DNA from 2 places in the Paenibacillus sp. LjRoot56 genome. Region 2 is predicted to be linked to the other one. Evidence: riboswitches for the same ligand, from Rfam matches in the RefSeq annotation. Region 2 holds a riboswitch; the other holds the start of a gene.
What was found. A riboswitch is a leader RNA that binds a small molecule or an ion and turns the genes downstream of it on or off. The one in region 2 is predicted to bind cobalamin.
Positions count from the first base shown of each region.

Region 1 (5,694 bases), on a different contig from region 2:
AATTGGGAGCATTGAGCCACTCGGATGGTTATCCAGTGGCTTTTTATTTTGCCAATCCTAGAGGAATTTTCAAATATATATAAATATTCTGCCTTTCTTCCGCGATCAGTAATTGAATTAGGACAGCAATTCATTGTAAGATGAATGGATGAATGAAACATATCTCAGAAAGGTAGGTTTAACCATGGATACTTTGAAGCTTAAAATTCTCGATTTACTAAAGGAAGACGCCCGCAGGAGCGCGGATCTGATCGCCACCATGTTAGGAACGGCGGAGGCCGAAGTTGCGCGAGCGATAAGCGAGATGGAAGCGGATAAGGTCATTGTCAAATACGCGACAGTCGTGAACTGGAGCAAAGTAGATGACGAAAAGGTTACCGCCCTAATTGAAGTACAAATTACGCCGGAGCGCGGGCGCGGGTTTGATGCGATTGCGGAACGGATCTATTTATATCCGGAAGTCAAATCGGTTTATCTCATGTCTGGCGCGTATGATTTGCTCGTTGAAATTGAGGGGAGCTCGCTCAAACAGGTGGCTTCATTCGTTTCCAACAAGTTGTCGCCAATCGACCGTGTGCTTTCTACGAAAACGAATTTTATTTTGAAAAAATACAAACAAGACGGCATTATTTTCGAAGATCAAGAAGATGATCACCGAATGCTTGTTTCGCCGTAAGGGAGAGGTAGCGCTATGATCAAGGATGAGACTACGATTCAAACTAGCAAAAAATCAATGAAGGACTACCTCGCTCCTGCGGTACGTGAAATGAAGCCTTCTGGGATTCGGAAGTTTTTTGATCTCGTAAGCAATAGTAAAGAGGACATCATCTCACTAGGTGTTGGCGAACCTGACTTTTCCACACCGTGGCACGTTCGTGAAGCAGCTGTACATTCCTTGGAGCGCGGCAGAACGAAGTATACGCCAAACTCCGGTATTCCTGAGCTCCGCGAAGCAATTGCGAACTATTTGTATACCTCTTTTAAAGTGAAATATGAGCCTTCGAACGAAGTGCTTGTAACGGTAGGCGGCAGCGAAGCTATTGATCTAGCACTGCGTTCACTGATTACACCTGGGGATGAGATTCTGATTCCTGAGCCTTGTTATATTTCATACTCACCGATCACTGCCATTAGTGGTGGTGTGCCAGTGGGTATCGAAACTTTTGCAAAGGATCAGTTTAAATTGACGGAAAAGGCACTTCGCGATGCGATTACGCCAAAATCCAAAATATTAATTCTATGCTATCCTAGTAATCCAACTGGCGGCATTATGACGTATGAAGACTGGCTGCCGATTGCGAAAGTTGTTGAAGAACATGATCTGATTGTCATTTCTGATGAAATTTATGCGGAATTGACGTACGGTCAGAAGCATGTGAGCTTCGCAGCAGTTCCTGGGATGCAGGACCGGACGATTCTCGTTAGCGGATTCTCCAAAGCTTTCGCAATGACAGGCTGGCGGATGGGGTATGCTTGCGGTCACAGAGAGCTAATCTCGGCAATGACCAAGATTCACCAATATACGGTCATGTGTGCACCTGTCATGGGGCAAGTAGCCGCTCATGAAGCGTTGACGAATGGATTGGAAGAGAAAGACCGGATGATTGAATCCTATAATCAACGGAGACGATTAGTTGTCAAAGGCTTCCGTGAAGTCGGACTTGAATGTCATGAACCACAGGGCGCATTCTATGCGTTCCCAAGCATTGTGGCAACAGGATTAACCTCAGACGAATTCGCACAGCGACTTTTGTATGAGTCTAAGGTAGCTGCAGTACCTGGTGATGTATTTGGTTTAGGTGGAGAAGGATTTCTACGGTGCTCTTATGCCTATAGTGTTTCCCAACTGAATGAAGCATTAGAGAGAATCGGTAATTTCTTGAGGAAATTATAATATTCTTTATAAATTCATATGTTCATAGGAGACGAAAACTGGTATTCTAAGAGTAAGGAGGGATGAGCATGGCTTTTATGGAATATCAGCTTACTAACTTTCAGAAGCAATTTCAAATTCGCGAGCAAGAGTTCGGACAGCGTTGGCTGACCAGAAATGCCAAGAAGCAAAATTCCCTAGTTTTACTTGAAGAAGAGATCAATACCTTGAGACGTAAAATGGAACAGATGGTCATGGAAGGTAGAGAAATGACATCTGATGCGGTTGTTGAATTAAGTACGATGCTGGATCAAAAAATAAATGAATATATGACATCTGGAAAGAAAAGTCGGTGAAAACCGACTTTTCTGGCGATTATCGATAAAGAGAGAGTACTTGACGGAGGGAATTACATACACATGAAAGCAAAATGGTTATTCGTTGTCATGCTAGGAATGATGTTAATGCTTACAGCTTGTGGTGGACCGAAGGCAGATGTATCGGTATTTATGATGGGACCTAACGGGTTTCCAAGTGAAGCGGCGGAGAAGTTGGAAGTATCTTTGAAATCCAAGGTAGGTGAAATTCCTACTGTGAAGCTGAATACATCACCTATTTTTTCATTGGAAAAAATGATTGTTGAGCTAGCTGCTGGTGGTAACGGGATCTTCATCTTGGGAGAAGAGCAGTTCAAAGGCTTGAGCAACCAGGCGGGATTCGTTTCATTGGATAACATAATCAACCCTAAAGATTACCCAGATGGGGTTATCGAGATCAAAGAAGAAGGTAAGGCAGCGGAGAAGCATCTGTACGGCATTCCGCTTACTGGAAACAAATGGATGAAAGAGCAAGGCTTTGAAGGTAAAGGGTTATATGCGTTCATTCCACAGAATGCTCCGAAAATGGACGAGGCGTTGAAAGTCATCCAAATTATTGCGCAAAAATAAGAGAACGTCTATAATCGACAAATAGCTTAATTTGCAACTATAGGTACTGGTAATGCTCCAAATGGAACATTATTAGTTAAGGGGAAGCCGGTTTGAATCCGGCACGGTCCCGCCACTGTAATTCAGTCTTGTATAAGTCTGAAGAGTCAGGATACCTGCCTATGGTGCCGATACAACATCCTTCGAGGAAAAGGATCGCGTTAAATCAGGAAGCAGCGCACGTAAGTTCGTTGCCATATACCGCGATTTATCGTCTCCTCCGTTCCTAGTGAACAAGGGGACTTTTTTATTTTAGACTATGAATTGAAAATAAGGAAAGAGGGTTTAAGCGATGAAACAGAGCAATTTCAAAAGGGGTCTTATTCTTACACTAGCGGTAGCAACCGCGATCTCGTTAGCGGCTTGTGCGAAGAAGGAAACAGAAATAACGGATCCATCGAAACTAGGCGGTGTGGGGACGAAGGCGCCAACTACGACATCGTCGGCAGCACCTGCTGCAGCAAAGAAAACGACTTATCCTTTGAAAGTAAAAGATGCGACAGGCAAAGAGTTTACGTTCGATAAAGCGCCAGAGCGAATCGCTTCCGTGTCGCCATCAGAGACAGAAACGCTGTTTGCCATTGGACTAGAAGCCAATATTGTTGGTGTCTCGGATTTCGATGATTATCCCGAAGCGGCTAAATCGAAGCCGAAGCTAGGCAGCATTACAAAGCCAAACGTGGAGGCTGTCATTGCTACGAATGCGAATGTTGTTTTCACTGGCGTTTCGATGGATACTACATCCGTTGAGAAACTTCGTACGATGAACATTAACGTATTTAAAGTAGATCCCAAAACGTTAGATGATGCCATGAACAATATTCTAACATTCGGACAGATTACGGATCATCAAGAGCAAGCGGAAAAAGTTGTTGCCAAAATGAAAACGGATCGTCAAAAGGTTGTTGATGCCGTGAAAGACGTGAAGCAGGAGAACAAGAAAAAAGTATACATCGAGTTTGCCCCAGGTTGGACCGTGGGCAGCGGCGTGTTCATGGATGAATTGATTACCCTATCTGGGGGAATTAACGTTGCTGCGGATAAAGCTGGCTGGTACGAGATCAGTGAAGAGAAGATCATTCAGCAAAATCCGAATGTCATCTTGTTCGCGAATGGAATTGTCGATTTCAAAAGTAAAAAGCCGTTAGAAGAAATCATTCGTTCACGCGGTGGGTGGGATGCCATTGATGCCGTGAAAAATAAACGTGTGGTAGGTCTCGACCAGAACTCCGTAAGTCGTCCAGGTCCGAGATTGACGGAGGGACTGTTGGAAATAGCGAAAGGGATCTATCCTGAATTGGTGAAATAATGAAAAGAAAATTGATGCTTGGAGGAGGAGTAGGCGTTATACTCCTTCTTCTTTCTATTGTGGTGAGTTTATCCATCGGCTCAGCTCAGCTTCCAATTTCGCATATTGTGGGGATTCTGGCGAAACATCTTCCTTGGATAGGAAGTCATATTGAGGTGAACTGGCCGCAATCGTCGGAACAAATTATTAATAAAGTACGAATCCCTCGCCTGCTTCTGGGTATCCTTGTTGGGGCAGTACTCTCCATAGCCGGTGCTGGTTTTCAAGGGGTTCTGCGCAACCCTCTCGCCGATCCATACTCGCTCGGTGTATCTTCAGGGGCTTCTGTCGGGGCTGCTTTTCTTATTTATTTCGGACTGCAATATGCTTGGTTCGGACAATGGTCGATTCCGATTGTGGCTTTCGTGACAGGCCTTATTTCCCTATTCTTAGTCTTGAAGCTAGCAATGATTGATGGGAAGCTGAAGATGGAAACGTTGATATTATCCGGCGTTGTTATGCAAGCATTTCTAGGTGCGATTGTATCCTTTTTGGTAGCGATATCGGATCAAACGATTAATGAAATTCTTTTCTGGCTTATGGGTAGTCTATCGATGCGCGGATGGTCATATACGTATATGATTTTACCTTATCTCGTAATAGGCATTGTGATTCTGCTAAGCTATGCGAGATCTTTAAATCTGCTGGCATTGGGAGAGCGCCAAGCTGCTCATCTTGGTGTTCATGTCGAGCGTACGAAACTGATCGTACTGATCGCTTCCACGTTGATCACGGCGGCTGCTGTGTCTGTAGCTGGGGTGATTGGCTTTGTTGGGCTGATCGTACCGCACTTGGTGCGACTGTTGGTTGGTCCGGACTATCGACTAATCATTCCTTTGTCTGCGATCGGCGGTGGGATTTATGTGTTATGGGCAGATACGTTGGCCCGAACTCTCCTTAGTCCTACGGAAATTCCTCTCGGAGTGGTTACGGCGTTTCTGGGTGCACCATTTTTTGCCTATCTGCTCCATAAAGATAAGAAAACGTTAAGAGGTTGATCACGATGATTCAAGTGGAGGGGCTCATTCAGAGCTTTCGAGAACAACAAGTGCTAGATAATATGAGCTTTGAGGTCGGGCATGGGGAGTTTTTTGGGATTATTGGTCCTAATGGCAGCGGCAAATCTACGTTGCTGCGACTCCTATCCGGCATGGATCCGGTCATGCATGGTAATGTGCTTTTAAAAGGAAAGAAGGTATCCTCGTATTCGCGAAAAGAGCTTGCCAAATGGCTCGCTGTACTTCAGCAAGATGCGTTGCCTCCGGTTGGTTTCACGGTTCGGGAAGTTGTAGAGATGGGACGCTACCCGTTCCAAAATTGGCTAGGTGAAGATAAGGTTGAATCGGATGGACTCATTGATGCTATTATCACAAAGCTTGAGTTGGAAGGGCTTGTAGACCGTACGATTGAACGTCTGAGTGGTGGGGAGCGGCAGCGCGTTGCGTTGGCCAAGGTGATGGCCCAGCAACCAAGCTTGCTCATGCTCG
Region 1 is NZ_CAXURV020000001.1:2,019,578-2,025,271, forward strand. Features, by position in the region: gene ACSQ8O_RS09040 (Lrp/AsnC family transcriptional regulator) at 185-676, shown strand; gene ACSQ8O_RS09045 (aminotransferase class I/II-fold pyridoxal phosphate-dependent enzyme) at 692-1,894, shown strand; gene ACSQ8O_RS09050 (aspartyl-phosphate phosphatase Spo0E family protein) at 1,963-2,229, shown strand; gene ACSQ8O_RS09055 (hypothetical protein) at 2,293-2,820, shown strand; cobalamin riboswitch at 2,845-2,997, shown strand; gene ACSQ8O_RS09060 (ABC transporter substrate-binding protein) at 3,152-4,168, shown strand; gene ACSQ8O_RS09065 (FecCD family ABC transporter permease) at 4,168-5,205, shown strand; gene ACSQ8O_RS09070 (ABC transporter ATP-binding protein) at 5,211-5,694, shown strand, end outside.
Region 1: it holds a riboswitch for cobalamin, as region 2 does, so the genes downstream of both, ACSQ8O_RS09060 (ABC transporter substrate-binding protein) here and ACSQ8O_RS25425 (DUF4430 domain-containing protein) in region 2, are expected to answer to the same signal.

Region 2 (5,694 bases):
TTGTGAAGGAACTTCGTTCATTGATCGAGTCGTTCTAAAAGGTGAGGGTGGCATCACGATGATCAACATTCAATCCTTCGTCCTGGGTCCGGTTCAGACGAACGCGTACTTACTGTCGAATCCAGAGACGAATCAAGGTATTATTATCGATCCTGGTATGAATCCGAAGTCGCTGATTAAGAAAATTGCCGACATGGATATTGTGGCGATTCTGCTGACGCATGCGCATTTCGATCACATCGGTGGCGTTGACGAAATTCGTAAGCTCAAGGGCTGTCCGGTGTATATTCACGACCTGGAAGCCGATTGGCTGACGAATCCGAAGAAGAATGGCTCCGCTCGCTGGCCAGAACTTGGAACTTTAGTTGAGACGGATCCAGCAGAGTTCGCGCTGGATGAGGGGCAAGTGCTGGAGTTCCTGGGCATTCAGCTTAAAGTGTTCCACACCCCTGGTCATTCGCCAGGCAGTGTAAGTTTCCTGTATGACAAACACCTGTTCAGCGGTGATGTGCTGTTTAAACTATCGGTCGGTCGTACCGACCTGCTTGGTGGAGACAACAATACCCTGCTGGATTCCATCCAGGATAAGCTGTTCCTGCTGGATGACGACGTCATCGTCTATTCGGGGCATGGCGCCAAGACGACGATTGGCTTCGAACGTGAGAATAACCCATACGTGTAATTATTTGAAGGACTGCTCCCTCTGATGAGGGGGCAGTCCTTTTTTGCATATATGGAGGGGGAAGAGGAGTAAGTCGAAATAATCGAGTTACAGGATGAGTAAGTGGAGATGTAGCTGCTGTAAGTCGAAATAATCGAGTTGCAGGATGAGTAAGTGGAGATGTAGCTGCTGTAAGTCGAAATAATCGACTATCTCCTGATTATGCTCGTTCGCCCATGACACCCACCCAATTTATTTATAAACTGGGTATTTACCGTGTGCAACGTAGGTGCTTCCCCATAGACTGATGTTGTAAGCTATTCACCCAACTCCAACAATAACCTTTGAGTTAACCGTAAGCTTGTGAAAGTCCCTTTGGGGAAAATTTGAAGGAGGTGCTCTTCCATGGAATATGTTAAAGTCCCGAATTACCCAATGCAACCAATGCCAATGCCAACCCCGATGCCAATGCCAATGCCGACGCCTACACCGCTTCCAGCGCCAGCGCCAATTATGCAACAACCGATGCACAATAATATCCACCTGCACGCGTCCTACCAACAAACTGAATTTGTGTTCCCGAAACCGGTTCACACGCAAGCTGTTGCTTGTCCTCCGAAAAACAATTCAGCCGCTAGTATCCTAGTACTTTTCATTTTGCTAGTTATTATTACACGCAGCATTTGTAGATATTAATTTACGGATTGCTCGGGTAAGAAGAGAGGTAATCCCACGAGGCCTAGGGGTCTTGGTGGGGTTGCCTTTTTGGGTTTGTGAAAAAAAGGATTGTCTATTACGATGAAGTCATGTAAAATTCGTCATGATTACAAACAATTTCATAAACTAGCTTAATAGGTGCTTTCCGCTGAATCTAGCGGAAGCTTAATAGGGAAGTTCGGTTCAATTCCGATGCGGTCCCGCCACTGTAACGCTGAGCTAACAATCATAGCCACTCTCGATAACATGAGGGGAAGGAGATTGTATAAGCGATGAAGCGAAGCCAGGAGACCTGCCTGATAAGTATTTTATTTTTTTTCTCACGAGGATGGGAGGAAGATGTTTCTTTGAATTTGCCAAAAAGAGTGGTTAGTCGTTGGATTAACACGATTCTTACAAAGACATCTTTCCTCTAGAAATCGGGGAAAGGTGTTTTTTTCGTTTATCCACTATTTTAAGGAAGATGAAGGTGATTAGTTTGTTCCGTTTGATGAAAAAAGGGATTTCTGCTCTTCTAAGTTTGGCACTTATAACTTTATTGCTCGTTCCGCAAGCTGCTAGAGCCGTTGATTCAGATCCAAGTACGAAATTGGATACCATGATCTCGGATACCGTCTCATTTTATGAGCAAAATCGGTCTGATCTCAATTCATGGTGGCAGATGGTCGCGCTATGGGGAGCAGGGGAAGATCTGCATAATAGCAAATGGACGCTGCCTTCTTGGGAACAAAGTGATCCTGGTGATTTATTAGCTACTGACAGCAGTACATACCATATCAATTTAATATTTGGCTTGTTGGCTATGAATCTTGATCCTTCCCATGCATGGGAAACGGATCGTAATTTGTACGCAGAGTTAGCAGCTCAGCAAAATTCATCAACAGGTTCCTTTGGAGGTTCTAATCGACAGATTTGGACGATGCTTGCTCTGGATACAGGTAAGAAAAGGGGACATAACGTCGGGAGCTGGAACGATGCAGCCAAAGAGAAAGCGTTAAGCTACTTACTTAGCTTACAATTGTCTGATGGCGGGTTTGCTTTCTTTGGAAGTGAATCAGATACAGATATTACAGGGATGGCGCTGCTAGCTTTAGGGAATTATCAATCGAATAGTGCTGCTGTAACTGCGGCTAACCATGCTAAGGCTTTATTAAAGCAAAGACAATTAGCTAATGCTGGCTTTGATTCCCCAGGTCAATGGGGCAATGGGGACAACTCCAACAGCTGGGCAACGTCTGTATCAGGTCTGGTGGCTATTGGAGAAGACGTTTTGTCCCCAAACTGGGTCGTCAACAATCAAACAGTTGTAGATGCCGTTTATAACTTCGTGCTTCCAGATGGCACTTTTTCCTGGCAAGTGACCGATCTAAAACAGAACTTAATGGCAACAGAACAAGTGTTAATCGCACTAACAGATATTCAGCAGGGTAAATCAGTTTGGCAACGTTTGGCGGATAAGCCAAATCTAACTACCGTACAAATAAACGTTAATGGCATTAACAGCCCGATCCTACCACAGCAGTCGATAACTGCGGCAGTCTATGGCAGTCAGCCGACGGCCATGGATGCTTTGAAACAAGTACTTGAGAAGTCCAACATCAACTTTGTCATTCAAAACAGTAGTTATGGCCCCTATCTCTCCTCAATTGCAGGTCAAACTGCAGGAACTCTTGGCGGATACGACGGTTGGATGTACAAAGTTAACGGGGTATCACCGCAAGTCGGTGCAGCAAATTATATTTTAAATGACGATGATATCGTTACGTTTTATTATGGGCGTTGGCCTTCCATTGCGATCGCTTCGAATACGAACATCGGAATACTTAACCCTAGTTTGCAGATTAAGCTAGTCGGCGATACGTTCACTTCTGGTGCCAATACGGCAGCAAATTGGAGCTTCGATTCTGGCACTACAGGATTGACGATTGATCATATAACGCAAGAAAGCAATCAACAAGATCTTGTTATTACTTTTGCAGGTCAAGGTCAAACAGGAGCTCTTAAGCTCCAAGCATTGCCAGCAGCCTTGGTTAGTAACTCGGCAAGTAATAAGTTGACCATTCATAATGTGAGCACTTCGGGTGATCAGATTGTCAATGTTGGCGCAAATGAGTCCAATGTAACCTTCTCGACAGATGAAAATGATCCAGCGACGAACAAAATTACTCTTTCATTCACGACACCATTTTTGCCAGAGGTTATTGCTAAACGAGGCAGTACGGAGTTAGACATACCGGCTTATACAGAAGTTACATCAGTTGCGTGGAATAATAAGATTCAATTGCCAAGCATTCTGAGTACAACCGATAATTCTGTAACGAATAAAGTGAGCGGAGTACTTACCGGCAGCGGTAGTAGACTAGACAGTATCGATTCACGCATTAAAGTGGGTGGTGATAGCCGCATTCAGTTTAATCAACACGTTACACTGAAATTGAAGGGGATGGGTGATCGTAACGCCGGTTTCATAGATGAAAACGGTAATTTCACTGCAATACCTAAATATGACAACAGCAACTATCGAAACGATGATGTGTATGCTTACAGTGAGAATGGCGATTTAATTATTAAAACGAAGCATTTCACGGAGTTCTTAGCCTTTAAATCGACGTTAGTAACAGCGCCTGGTCCTGGTGGTGGATCTGGACCTAGTACTACACAAAAGGTTACACTTTCTGTTGAAAAACGCTCTCTGAATGAAGGAGATATCATTGCTCCAATAACGGTTAACTTGCAATCTGGCGATACAGCGTTTACGTTGCTACAACGGGTACTTGGTACCCAAAGTACAGCTCTGTCTTATACAGGTTCAGGTGCAAGCATCTATGTACAATCGATTGATCACTTAGGGGAGTTTGATAAAGGACAGCTAAGTGGTTGGATGTACTCCGTGAACGGGGTCTTTCCAAAATACAGCGCGGGTATCTACACATTACAGAATAACGACGTTCTTCGTTGGCAGTACACGAAAGATCTTGGGAAAGACATTGGTAATGCCTATACCCCGCCAGTAGGAGGGGGTAGTGGTAACGTTGTTAACCCTAATAACCCTGGTAAGCCTGCGGAACCAAACGAAGAAACCAAAATCACGCTGGAAGCAGAATATGAAGATGCTGGTGCTATTTCCAGTTGGGCACAGGATGCTGTAGCAAAAGTCACTACCTTGGGGTACATGGAAGGAACCGGAACTAATTTCGAGCCCAAACGTGAATTAACGAGAGCAGAGTTTGCTGCGCTCATCGTCCGTTATACAGGAAGCGAGTTAGTAAGCGGTGGGTCAGATTTTGAGGATGTTAGCACAGAAGATTGGTATTTTAAGTATATCGTAACCGCGAAATCGAAGGGATTGATCACAGGGATTTCAGCCCATGCCTTCGCACCGAATCAAACGATTTCCAGACAGGAAATGGCTGTAATTCTGGGTCGTTTACAAGGTGTTGCGATGGAGGGACAGATAGCGGTTGACCTTAAAGACCAATCATTTGTTGCTGACTGGGCATTACCATACGTTAATCAAGCTATTAAATCCGGATTATTGACAGAGGATAACGGATATTTCAACCCGTTGCTTCCTGTAACCAGAGAGATGGTCGCAGTGGTTATTACGAGACTGCACGAGCAGAAAAAGTAGAACAGGCTTTAACAAAGAAGGAGAGAAATCCTCTTCTTTCCCAGTCGGATGCAATTGCGCATTTGGACATAAAAAACAGCACCCCCATGGTTAGTTATTAACCAAGGAGGTGCTGTTTTTGTTTTACGAAACCAACCCATACTTTTCTTTTATTCGATCTAATTTTTCAAGCATAGGTCGTGCTAGGATATATAGGAATATGACAGATGCTATGGCATGAATCAAATCGAATGGAACTCCTCGGATACATGCAAGTGTAAGTGCGCCTATTGTGGGTTTTGATCCTGTCATTACGACGGAAGAAAAATTCATGATCATACCATAAATGAGAAATGTCGCTGATCCTCCAAACGTACAGAGAGCAATTCTGTTTCTGCGTAGAATACCTTTTTTGAACAGTGCTCCAGCAAGAAATCCAATGATCCCGAAAGCGAACATCTGCCAGGGTGTCCAAGGCCCTTGACCAAAAAAGTAATTCGATACAAAACCTGTGACTGCACCGACTAGGAAGCCGGTTTCAGCTCCTAATGCGATACCGGAAAGAATAACAATCGCAACAACGGGTTTAAATTGAGGAACCATGAAGAATGCCATTCTGCCAGTTACACCAATCGCACATAGCACCGCTATGACTACAAGCTCTCTTGCCTGCGGCTTTCGCCCCTCGAAAATCATCATGAAAGGT
Region 2 is NZ_CAXURV020000003.1:1,445,542-1,451,235, reverse strand. Features, by position in the region: gene ACSQ8O_RS25440 (thioredoxin family protein) at 1-38, shown strand, start outside; gene ACSQ8O_RS25435 (MBL fold metallo-hydrolase) at 59-682, shown strand; gene ACSQ8O_RS25430 (hypothetical protein) at 1,067-1,357, shown strand; cobalamin riboswitch at 1,498-1,692, shown strand; gene ACSQ8O_RS25425 (DUF4430 domain-containing protein) at 1,842-5,009, shown strand; gene ACSQ8O_RS25420 (energy-coupling factor transporter ATPase) at 5,133-5,694, opposite strand, start outside.